Regions from separate parts of the Massilia sp. TWR1-2-2 genome, predicted to be linked through region 1. Evidence: predicted binding sites of a transcription regulator. Region 1 holds the regulator's gene; each other region holds the start of a gene.
What was found. Region 1 encodes sigma-54, which starts transcription at its own class of promoters, with help from an activator protein. Its sites were predicted from a motif close to TGGCANGNAANCTGCTTT; they were not measured.

Region 1 (3,498 bases):
CGCGGGTAACCGGCAGCTCTGAAGGCGCGTTCATTTCGTATGACAGCCGCAAGGAAGTTGTCACCACGACCAATACCGCTACGGGCGAGAGCAAGACCGGTGGCGGCCGCGTCGAGTGGATCATCGACTCGCGCAGGTCGCCCGCTCCGGCGGCTCCGGCCCCAGGAAAACAATAATGGAACAAAGCTGCGGCAGTACCCTGATCGTACGCGGCCTGCAAAAGAGCTACGGCAAGCGCCTGGTGGTGCGCGACGTCTCGCTGCAGGTCGAGTGCGGCGAAGTGGTCGGACTGCTCGGACCCAACGGCGCCGGCAAGACTACCTCGTTCTACATGATCGTCGGCCTGGTGCCGTCGGACGCCGGCTCGATCGACATCAGCGGCGTCGACATCTCGAGCATGCCGATTCACCGCCGCGCCTCGCTCGGCCTGTCGTACCTGCCGCAGGAAGCGTCGGTGTTTCGCAAGCTGACGGTGGAAGACAATATCCGCGCGGTGCTCGAACTGCAGAAGGTCGATGGCAAGGCGCTGACCAAGGCGCAGATCAACCAGCGCCTCGACACGCTGCTGGCCGACCTGCAGATCGAGAAGCTGCGCGAGAACCAGGCGCTGTCGCTGTCGGGCGGCGAACGGCGCCGGGTCGAGATCGCGCGCGCGCTCGCCACCAATCCGCGCTTCGTGCTGCTCGACGAGCCGTTCGCCGGCGTCGACCCGATCGCGGTCATCGAGATCCAGCGCATCGTGCGCTTCCTCAAGGAGCGCGGCATCGGCGTGCTGATCACCGACCACAACGTGCGCGAGACGCTCGGCATCTGCGACCGCGCCTACATCATCAACCAGGGCGCGGTGCTTGCGTCGGGCCGCCCCGACGACATCATTGCAGACGAATCGGTGCGGCGCGTCTACCTCGGTGAACACTTCCGGATGTAGCGATGAAACAGTCACTCCAGCTACGGACCTCGCAACACCTGGCGCTCACGCCGCAACTGCAGCAGTCGATACGCCTGCTGCAGTTGTCCACGCTTGAACTGCACCAGGAACTCGAGCATCTGCTGTCGGACAATCCGCTGCTCGAGCGGCTCGACGACCCGCTGGACAACTCGGTGCGGCTGCTCGCCGACGGCGCCATCGGCTCGAGCGCCGCGCCCGGTGAAGCTGCGCCCGAGCCAGGCGCGCAGGATGCGCCGCCGGCCGATGCGCCAGCGGCGGAAGGCGAGGGCGGCGACGTCGACAGCGCGCCGGCCGAAAGCGGCGCCGACAGCGACGACTGGGGCGAGTCCGCCCGCAACAAGGCGCCCGACGACGAGGACTCGCGCCCGCAGCTCGAAGCGTCCGCGGTGACCCTGCGCGACCACCTGATGGAGCAGATGCGCCTGGCCGTGCTGGAAGTGCGCGACCGCGCGCTGGTCGAACTGATGGTCGACGCGCTCGACGACAACGGCTACCTGACCGAGTCGCTCGAAGAGATCTTCGAGCGCATGCCGCCCGAACTCGAACTCGATCTCGATGAACTGAAGACGGCGCTGTCGCTGCTGCAAAGTTTTGATCCGGTCGGCGTCGGCGCGCGCAACGCGTCCGAATGCCTGGCGCTGCAGATCCGCCGCATGCCGGGCGTACCGATGGTCACGCGGCGCATGGCGCTGAAGATTGTCACGGACCACCTGACGTGGTTTGCCCAGCGCGAATTCAACAAGCTGAAAAAATCGCTCGACTGCGACGACGAGGACCTGCGTGAGGCGCAGTGCGTGATTCGCCAGTGCAATCCTCACCCGGGCGCCGCGTTCGGTTCAGGTGCGTCAGACTACGTGGTGCCGGACGTCATCGTGCGCAAATCCAAGAGCGGCTGGACGGTGACATTGAACCACGACGTGATGCCGCGGCTGCGCGTCAACAGCATGTACGCCAACTTGCTCAAGCAGGGCAAGGGCGAAGGGCAGATGGGCGCGCAGTTGCAGGAAGCCAAGTGGTTGATCAAGAATATGCGCCAGCGCTTCGATACGATCCTGCGCGTGGCGCAAGCTATTGTTGAGCGCCAACGCAATTTCTTTTCCCACGGCGCAGTTGCCATGCGCCCCCTTGTGCTGCGTGAAATTGCTGATACACTGGGTTTACACGAGAGTACTATTTCTCGGGTCACAACTCAGAAATACATGCTGACACCGCATGGAATGTTTGAGTTGAAATATTTTTTTGGTAGCCACGTCGCCACTGAAGCAGGAGGAGAAGCATCCTCGACGGCGATACGGGCACTCATCGTGCAACTGACAGGAGCAGAAGACCCTAAAAACCCACTATCAGACAGTAAGATTGCAGACATGCTGGGGGAACAGGGAATGGTCATTGCGCGGCGCACAGTCGCCAAGTACCGCGAAGCGCTGAAGATCCCACCTGTAACTCTCAGGAAAAGTCTGTAAAGTTTTTACGATGTTCCTCTGCGCTTATGACGCATGAACAGGAAGCGACATCATCAAAGGAGTGTGTATGAATCTCACAATCAGTGGACATCATCTTGAAGTGACACCAGCCATCCGCGATTACGTACAAACCAAACTGGAGCGAGTGAAGCGACATTTCGATCAAGTCATCGACATTGCCGTGATCCTCACAGTTGACAATCTTACTGAAAAAGAAAAGCGGCAAAAAGCCGAAGTCAATCTGCGGTTGCCGGGCAAGACGGTCAATGTCGCCAGCATGTCGCACGACCTGTACGCGGCGATCGACACACTGATCGACAAGCTCGATCGCCAGGTCATGAAGTACAAATCCCAGCTGCAGGAACATGGCCACAAGGCCATCAAGCACCTGCCTGAGGAAGAGATCATCGCCGCTGCGTAAGCCGGCCGATCGAGCAAGCGAGGGCGCCTTCACGGCGCCCTTTTCAATTCGATTTCACCCTGCACGGATGAGGTGCTGGCGTGCGCTAGAATGCAGCTTTAACATCGACAAGCACACCATGACCGACTTCGTCAAAACCCATGTTGCCAACGGCACCGGCGTCATCACGCTCGACCGTCCCCGTTCGCTCAATTCGCTGTCGCTCGACATGGTGCGCGCGCTGACCGACGCGCTGCTGGCCTGGCGCGACGATCCGCAGGTCGACGCTGTCGTGCTTCGCAGCACCTCCGAAAAAGCCTTGTGCGCCGGCGGCGACATCCGTTTCTTCTACGACGTCGGCAGCGCGCCGACCACCGGCGGCAGCGCTTCGCTGGAAGACTTTTTCACCGAGGAATATCGCCTCAACCATTTGATCTATCACTACCCGAAACCGTACGTCGCGTTGATGGACGGCGTCGTCATGGGCGGCGGCCTCGGCATCGCTGAAGCGGGTCCGCGCGGCCTGCGCGTGGTTACCGACGGCACCAAGATGGCGATGCCCGAAGTAAACATCGGCTTGTTCCCGGATGTCGGCGGCAGCTATTTCCTGTCGCGCGCACCGGGCAGGCTGGGCTACTACCTTGGGCTGACCGGCTTGACCATCCGCGCCGCAGACGCGCTGTACG
Region 2 (3,498 bases), on a different contig from region 1:
AATTACGGCGCCATCGGCGGGGCGATCGGCCACGAGATCAGCCACGGTTTCGACGACCAGGGCTCGCAGTACGACGGCGACGGCAACCTGCGCAACTGGTGGACCGCGCAGGACCAGAAGAACTTCGCGGCCAAGACGCAGAAGCTGGTGGCGCAGTACGGCGCCTACAGCCCACTGCCGGGCTATAACGTCAACGGCGAACTGACCTTGGGCGAAAACATCGGCGACAACTCCGGCGTGGCGATCGCGTACAAGGCGTACAAGCTGTCGTTGAAAGGCAAAAAGGCGCCGGTGATCGACGGCCTGACCGGCGACCAGCGCTTCTTCATGGGCTTCGGCCAGGTGTGGCGCGCGAAGATGCGCGAGCAGCAGCAGATCGTGCAGGTCAAGACCGATCCGCACTCGCCGGGCCAGTTCCGCGCCAACGGCACCATGATGAATCAGCCGGCGTTCTACGAGGCGTTCAAGGTCAAACCGGGCGACAAGATGTACCTGGCGCCGAAGGACCGTGTGATTATCTGGTAGGCCTCGAGAGCCGCGTGGGGTTGCAGTGGATTGAAAAGCTGTGTGCACAGCGAAGCTGGCGGTCCAATGCACCGTAAAGCCGAGGATGAAGAGACTGACACCGCCGGCCAGCAGCCCGCCATATGCTCATGGACCTGAGCACGATGGTCGCGCACTGGTTACACGACAGTGCGGCGCTGGGACGCTGCAGACAGGCCTGCACAGTACATGGTCAAGTTCCGCTGGTCCTTGACTGCGCGCGTTCATCTACACAATGGCGAAGGATTGCAACCTCATGTGGGCCGGATGGGCTGGATGCGGAAAGCCGGTGTTTTAAGCACCGGCCTTTTTCTTCCTACGCGGCCGCAGTGCGGCGCCGGCGCGACGCCGCAACACCGATCATGCCGGCAGCTGACAACATCAGCGAGCCCGGCTCGGGAACCGGTTGTGGATTCGGACCTGGGCCGGGGTCGGTAGCGGCGCCGCCAGTGAGCTGGAAGTACTGCGAATTTTCGAGCGGGCCAGCGTCCACGTCGTTGCGATATTGAGCGCGAGACAGTCCATCAAAGTTGGTATCCCAAAAAATCTCCGCGTTCGCATTATTGCGCCCGTTGCCCAAGGTGAGCCAATATTCGCCGGCACCGACCGTCAGGTTGACAGCGAAACTCGATAGATAAACGTCGAACTGGCCGTTATTGAAAGCAAATACATTGGTCAGCAGGGTTGACCCACCAGGAAGGTCCGCAGCGAATGCGGATGTGCCGAACGAATAATCCAACGTCGCAGGCAGCGTGCCCCGAAGCGTCCACAACCCCAGCGTCACGCCGGTCACCTGCGTCGCGCTCGAAATGGTGAATGAGTTGCTGACTGTTTGCGGCGGGCTGATCGATTGAGCCAAGTAGGTACCGTTGAGCGAGCCATTCTCGTAAATGATCGCAGCCGACGCGGACACGGCGATGACAAGCGAGGCTAGCACCCCACATAATATTTTAATAAATTTCATAGCTTGCTCCCGTAGTATTTGCGTACTTGACAAGCAATTCTTGTGCCTGATTCAAAAAAGGTTGTAGATCAATCACTTATAAATTTTTCGGCGGATAACTGCCGGGGATTGTAAGGTTCACCGACAGCAAATCGCAGAACGTTCCAGCCAGTAGTCAGCAAGCCGAGCAAACTGAAGGTTTTTGCGCGGGTGTAAAACGAGACCTCGCATGACACCTGGAAGGGGTGTTACAGATGCGCCTGATCAGCAGCTATGCCAACCTGCTCTCTAAGCCATTCGTCGACGAGCGCTTCACCTTTAACGGCACCGTGCTGGCGGGGATCAGTTCACCTGCAAGACCGGCTACTCGAACAAGTTCGCGCGTCCGGAACTTCCAAGGCAATTCTCCCAGCCACCGTTCCCACGCTGACCCTAAGCCGCTTTCGCACGCCAAATATTTCACGATGTCGCCCCAGCGTCGACGGGAACCGTCGGCCTCTCGAAGCATTGCAATATATACATTGGCATTCGAGCAATTCAATTGCTTCATTACCAAGCACGTCGTTTTCGCCATTCCGCCAATTTGCGTATAATAAATGACCCATTTGTCCTAGTCGTAGCTGATGCTGTGGTGGCTTGGCATCATTCATTCCGGGGCGATTTGACTCTTTTCATGCGGCAAGCATGTGTTAGACTTGCCGGTAGAGTTATTGAAATTACCCAACATGTTGATCCAAATGGCAACTATTTACGTTGCGTCCAGGTTCCCTGCGCATAGCTCGTCAAGTGTCAAAATCCCGCATATTTCCAAAAGGCAAACGCCATGAACTCCTTTTCCAAACCTATCGACCTGGCTCTACCGCACGACGCGGTCGCCGGTCCCGCCGCCGATGACGGACTTACCCGACGCCGCTTTATGACCATGTTGTCCGCCAGCGCCGCCTCCTTGGCGGTGCAAGGCTGCGGTGGCGGCACGGCCGTCGAAGCGGCCGAGCCGCGGGCTAACGCCTTGCTGGCAGGCGCGATCACCGCGACGAACCCGGGTTCGTCGTCCGGCTTCGCCTCTTTCCAGCTGACCTCGGCAGTCGCCGGCAGCGGCCAGCCGTTCTCGCTTGGCTATGCGTTCAAGCCAGGCGACGTGGCAGCCGGCGCCCGGGTAGTCGGCAGCATCACTGATCTTCAGGTCGTCTGGAAAAATACCTGGCCGGACGGATCGCTTAAATTCGCGCTGATTTCGGGGCGTGCAACCCTGTCCGCCGGCGTTCCGCTGACTGTCACGCTCAACGTTGGCGTCGGCAGCACGGTACCGCTGCTGACGACCGAAAACCTGCGCGTCACGGGTGTGACTGCATCGATCAACGCCGGCGCATTCGGCATGGTGTCCTGGACGGCTGCCGATTGGGCCACCCCGTTCAAAACCTGGGTCAACGGTCCTTTCATGAGCTCATGGGTATATCGCAAGCCTGTCGGCACCGACCCGCACCTGGTCGGCTGGCTGGAAGTGCGCCTGTACCGCGGTGGCGCCGTGGAGATCTTGCCGTGGATCGAAAATGGCTACCTCAACGTGGCCAACCCAGTCAGCAAGAGCGCCATCTACACGTTCACGCTGGGCGGCACCGACCGGTTCAAGGGCGCGATCGACCTGCCGAACCATTGCCGCACCGTGCTGACGTCAGGTAGCGCGTTGAGCCATTGGCTCGGAAACACCCCGGTGGTGACGCCGAATCACGAGAAAGGCTATCTGCAGGCGACTGGCCTGGTGCCAAGTTATCGCGCCAACATTCCCGCTACCGCAGCAGTGTGGAGCAGCCTGCCGACGACTTACACGCCGCTGCAACAGGGCAATTACGCGAACGCCATGGGGATGGGTGGCTATCAGAGCGCTATTGGACTGCTGCCAGAATGGGATGTCTTATACCTGGCCAGCAACGACACGCGCGCCTACGCTGCGGTGATCATCAACGCCTACAGTGCTGGCCGCTTCGGCACCCACTACCGCGACGAAAAAACGC
Region 3 (3,498 bases), on a different contig from region 1:
CGGCTCGAGACGATGACGGCCGACGATGCCGACGTGGCAGCGCGCGTGCTGCTCGACTTCTTTCGCAATTTCAAGCCGCGCGGCTCCTGAAACGCAATCGGGTCCGCGCATCTGCGAGGACCCCGTTAGCTTGCGTAGCCTACGGCGTCAGCACAACCTTCCTGCAGTTGTCCTCTTTTTTGTCGAACATCTTGTACGCCTCGGCAGCCTGCTCGAGCTTCATGCGATGCGAGATGATCGCATTCGGATGCAGTTTGCCCTCCTCGATCGCCTTCAGCAGTTCCGGCATGTGCTTCTGCACGTGCGTCTGGCCGGCCTTGATGCCGATGCCCTTCTCGAATATATCGCCGAACAGGAAGCCGTGGATGAACCCCGCATACACGCCAGGGACGCTGATCATGCCGCCGCGCCGCACCGCCGCGATGCACTGGCGTAGCGCCTTGCCGCTGCTGCCTTCGAGCTTCAGGTCGGTCAGCACCGTCTCGATCTTGCTGCCTTTCGCTTCGAAGCCGACCGCGTCGATCACGCCATCGACGCCGCGCCCGTCGGTCGCCTGCAGGATGAATTCGGCGGCGTCGCCATCATCGAAATTGAACGGCACCACGCCATAGGTTTCGGTGGCGAAGTCGAGCCGGTACTTGTGATGGTCGACCATGAAGATGCGGTCGATCCCCATCATCTTGGCACTGGCCGCCGCCATTTGGCCGACCGGCCCGGCGCCAAAAATCGCCAGCGAGCCGCCCTTGGTGACGCCGGTGTTGAGCACTGCCTGATAACCGGTCGGCAGGATATCGGACAGGAACAGCACCTGTTCATCGGCCAGGTTGGTCGGAATCTTGATCGGGCCGACGTTTGCCTTTGGCACCCGCACATACTCCGCCTGACCGCCCGGCACGCCGCCGTACAGGTGACTGAAGCCGAACAGCGCCGCGCCTGAACGCAGGCTCTTCTTGTTCATGATCGAACCGCGGTCCGGATTGGTCGTCTCGCAGGCGGAGTACAGATCCATGTCGCAAAAAAAGCAGCTGCCGCAGGCGATCACGAACGGCACCACCACGCGGTCGCCTTTTTGCAGCGCAGTCACTTTCGGTCCTGCGTCGACCACTTCACCCATGAATTCGTGGCCGAGAATATCGCCGCTTTTCATTGCCGGGATTTTGCCGCGGTACATGTGCAAATCCGAACCGCAGATTGCCGTCGCGGTAATCTTCAGGATGACGTCATCCTGCTCTTTCAATATTGGATCAGGGACCGTATCGACTTTGACTTCGTGGCTGCCATGGTAAGTGAGCGCTCGCATTGCTTTCTCCTGAGGTGGTTGCCCGGCTTGACACACCGGATGTATGGCAAGCCTAACAATATTGTCGCGGCTACTTTGTCAGCGGATCACGGTTGTCGCCGTAGGTATTTGCCTACGAAGAGATGGTGCGTAGAAAGCACCATTGCGGTGCACCGCCGCGACTCAGTGGTGCGCGTCACGTTTGTAGTCGCCACATTGGCGCGGAATCGCCGCACTGAAATGGCACGTTTTTTGCTTATCATTGATCCACCGGCGGAGAACCGCACGATTTCGGGGAGTTTTTAGTAATGAACAGTCACACAAATGGGGCAGACGCCCTTTTCATCATGCTTGGCGGCATAATGATCCTGGCGATGCATGCCGGCTTCGCATTCCTGGAACTTGGCACCGTACGCAAGAAAAACCAGGTCAACGCGCTGGTCAAGATCCTGGTCGATTTCGCCATCTCGACGATCGCCTACTTCTTCGTCGGCTACAGCATCGCCTACGGCATCAACTTCTTCGGCGCGACCGACACGCTGATCGACAAGAACGGCTATGAGCTGGTGAAGTTCTTCTTCCTGCTGACGTTTGCCGCCGCGATTCCGGCGATCGTCTCGGGCGGCATCGCCGAACGGGCAAAGTTTTATCCGCAGCTGATGGCCACCGCGTTGCTGGTCGGCGTCATCTATCCGCTGTTCGAAGGCATCGCCTGGAACCACCGCTTCGGCGTGCAGGCCGCGTTCCAGTCGCTGTTCGGCCATGAGTTCCACGACTTCGCCGGCTCGGTTGTCGTGCACGCGGTCGGCGGCTGGGTGGCGCTACCGGCGATCCTGCTGCTCGGCGCGCGGCGCGGGCGCTATCACAAGGACGGCGGCATGGCCGCGCATCCGCCGTCGAGCATTCCGTTCCTGGCGCTCGGCGCGTGGATCCTGACGATCGGCTGGTTTGGCTTCAATGTGATGAGCGCGCAGACGCTCGACAAGATGAATGGCCTGGTCGCCGTCAATTCGCTGATGGCGCTGGTCGGCGGCACCCTCACCGCGCTGGTGATGGGCCGGAACGATCCGGGCTTCGTCTACAACGGCCCGCTGGCAGGCCTGGTGGCGATCTGCGCCGGCTCGGACCTGATGCATCCGCTCGGCGCTCTGGCCACCGGCGCCGTCGCCGGCGTCATTTTTGTGGCGATGTTCACGTGGACGCAAAACAAGTGGAAGATCGACGACGTGCTGGGCGTGTGGCCGCTGCACGGCCTGTGCGGCGCGTGGGGCGGCATCGCTGCCGGGATTTTCGGCAGCAAGGCGCTTGGCGGGCTTGGCGGCGTGTCGTTGCTGTCGCAGCTGGCCGGCACCGTGCTGGGGATAGTGATCGCCGGCGCCGGTGGAGTGGCCGTGTATGGATTGCTGAAGGCGACGGTCGGCTTGCGCCTCGACCCGGAGGAGGAGTTCGACGGCGCCGACCTGTCGGTACACAAGATCAGCGCGACGCCGGAGTAGCGCCAGCCGTCGTTCCCGCGGAGGCGGGAACGACGGTTTCGCGTGTACTGGCTAGGTGGCGACGACCCTGGCGCGCTCCAGCATCGCGTGCAGCAGCACGTTGCAGCCCGCTTCCAGGTGGTCCGACCGGGCGTCCTCGATCTCGTTGTGGCTGATGCCGTCCTTGCACGGCACGAAGATCATCCCGGCCGGCGCCAGCCGCGCGGCGTAGATGGCGTCGTGACCGGCGCCGGAGACGACATCCATCGTCGAATAGCCCAGCTTTTCTGTCGCCGCCCGCACCGCGCCGATGCAATCGGCATGGAACGGGCAAGGCGGATAGTACGACACGCGCTCGATGCTGATCGCCAGGCCGCTCTCCGCGCGCGTCTTGTCGATAAACGCCAGCATCTCCTCGTGCATCGTGTCCAGCAGCTCGTCGTTCACGTTGCGCAGGTCGATGCTGAATTTGACTTCGCCGGGAATCACGTTGCGGCTGTTCGGGAACAGCTGCACCATGCCGACCGTCCCGCGCCCATACGGCGGATAGCGGTTCGCGATCTGCACCACTTCCTGCATGATGCGGGTCGATACCTGCAGCGCGTCGCGGCGCAGCCCCATCGGCGTCGGACCGGCATGCGCCTCCATGCCCGTCACCACGCAGTCGTACCACGACAGGCCCATCACCGCGGGCACCACGCCGATCACCTTGTCGGCGTCTTCCAGCACCGGACCCTGCTCGAT

Region 2: the regulator sigma-54 is predicted to act here: its motif matches at 1,538-1,555, upstream of ACP7DD_RS02810 (PEP-CTERM sorting domain-containing protein).
Region 3: the regulator sigma-54 is predicted to act here: its motif matches at 1,521-1,538, upstream of ACP7DD_RS22755 (ammonium transporter).

Annotation. Positions count from the first base shown of each region.
Region 1 covers NZ_JAFCWM010000015.1:74,413-77,910, reverse strand. Annotated here, with positions in the region: gene lptA (lipopolysaccharide transport periplasmic protein LptA) at 1-176, shown strand, start outside; gene lptB (LPS export ABC transporter ATP-binding protein) at 176-928, shown strand; gene ACP7DD_RS15755 (RNA polymerase factor sigma-54) at 931-2,412, shown strand; gene hpf (ribosome hibernation-promoting factor, HPF/YfiA family) at 2,480-2,833, shown strand; gene ACP7DD_RS15745 (enoyl-CoA hydratase/isomerase family protein) at 2,952-3,498, shown strand, end outside.
Region 2 covers NZ_JAFCWM010000002.1:193,462-196,959, reverse strand. Annotated here, with positions in the region: gene ACP7DD_RS02815 (M13 family metallopeptidase) at 1-525, shown strand, start outside; gene ACP7DD_RS02810 (PEP-CTERM sorting domain-containing protein) at 860-1,507, opposite strand; gene ACP7DD_RS02805 (hypothetical protein) at 1,741-2,079, shown strand; gene ACP7DD_RS02800 (hypothetical protein) at 2,310-3,498, shown strand, end outside.
Region 3 covers NZ_JAFCWM010000033.1:26,287-29,784, reverse strand. Annotated here, with positions in the region: gene ACP7DD_RS22765 (allantoate amidohydrolase) at 1-90, shown strand, start outside; gene ACP7DD_RS22760 (zinc-dependent alcohol dehydrogenase) at 140-1,300, opposite strand; gene ACP7DD_RS22755 (ammonium transporter) at 1,588-2,775, shown strand; gene ACP7DD_RS22750 (Zn-dependent hydrolase) at 2,827-3,498, opposite strand, start outside.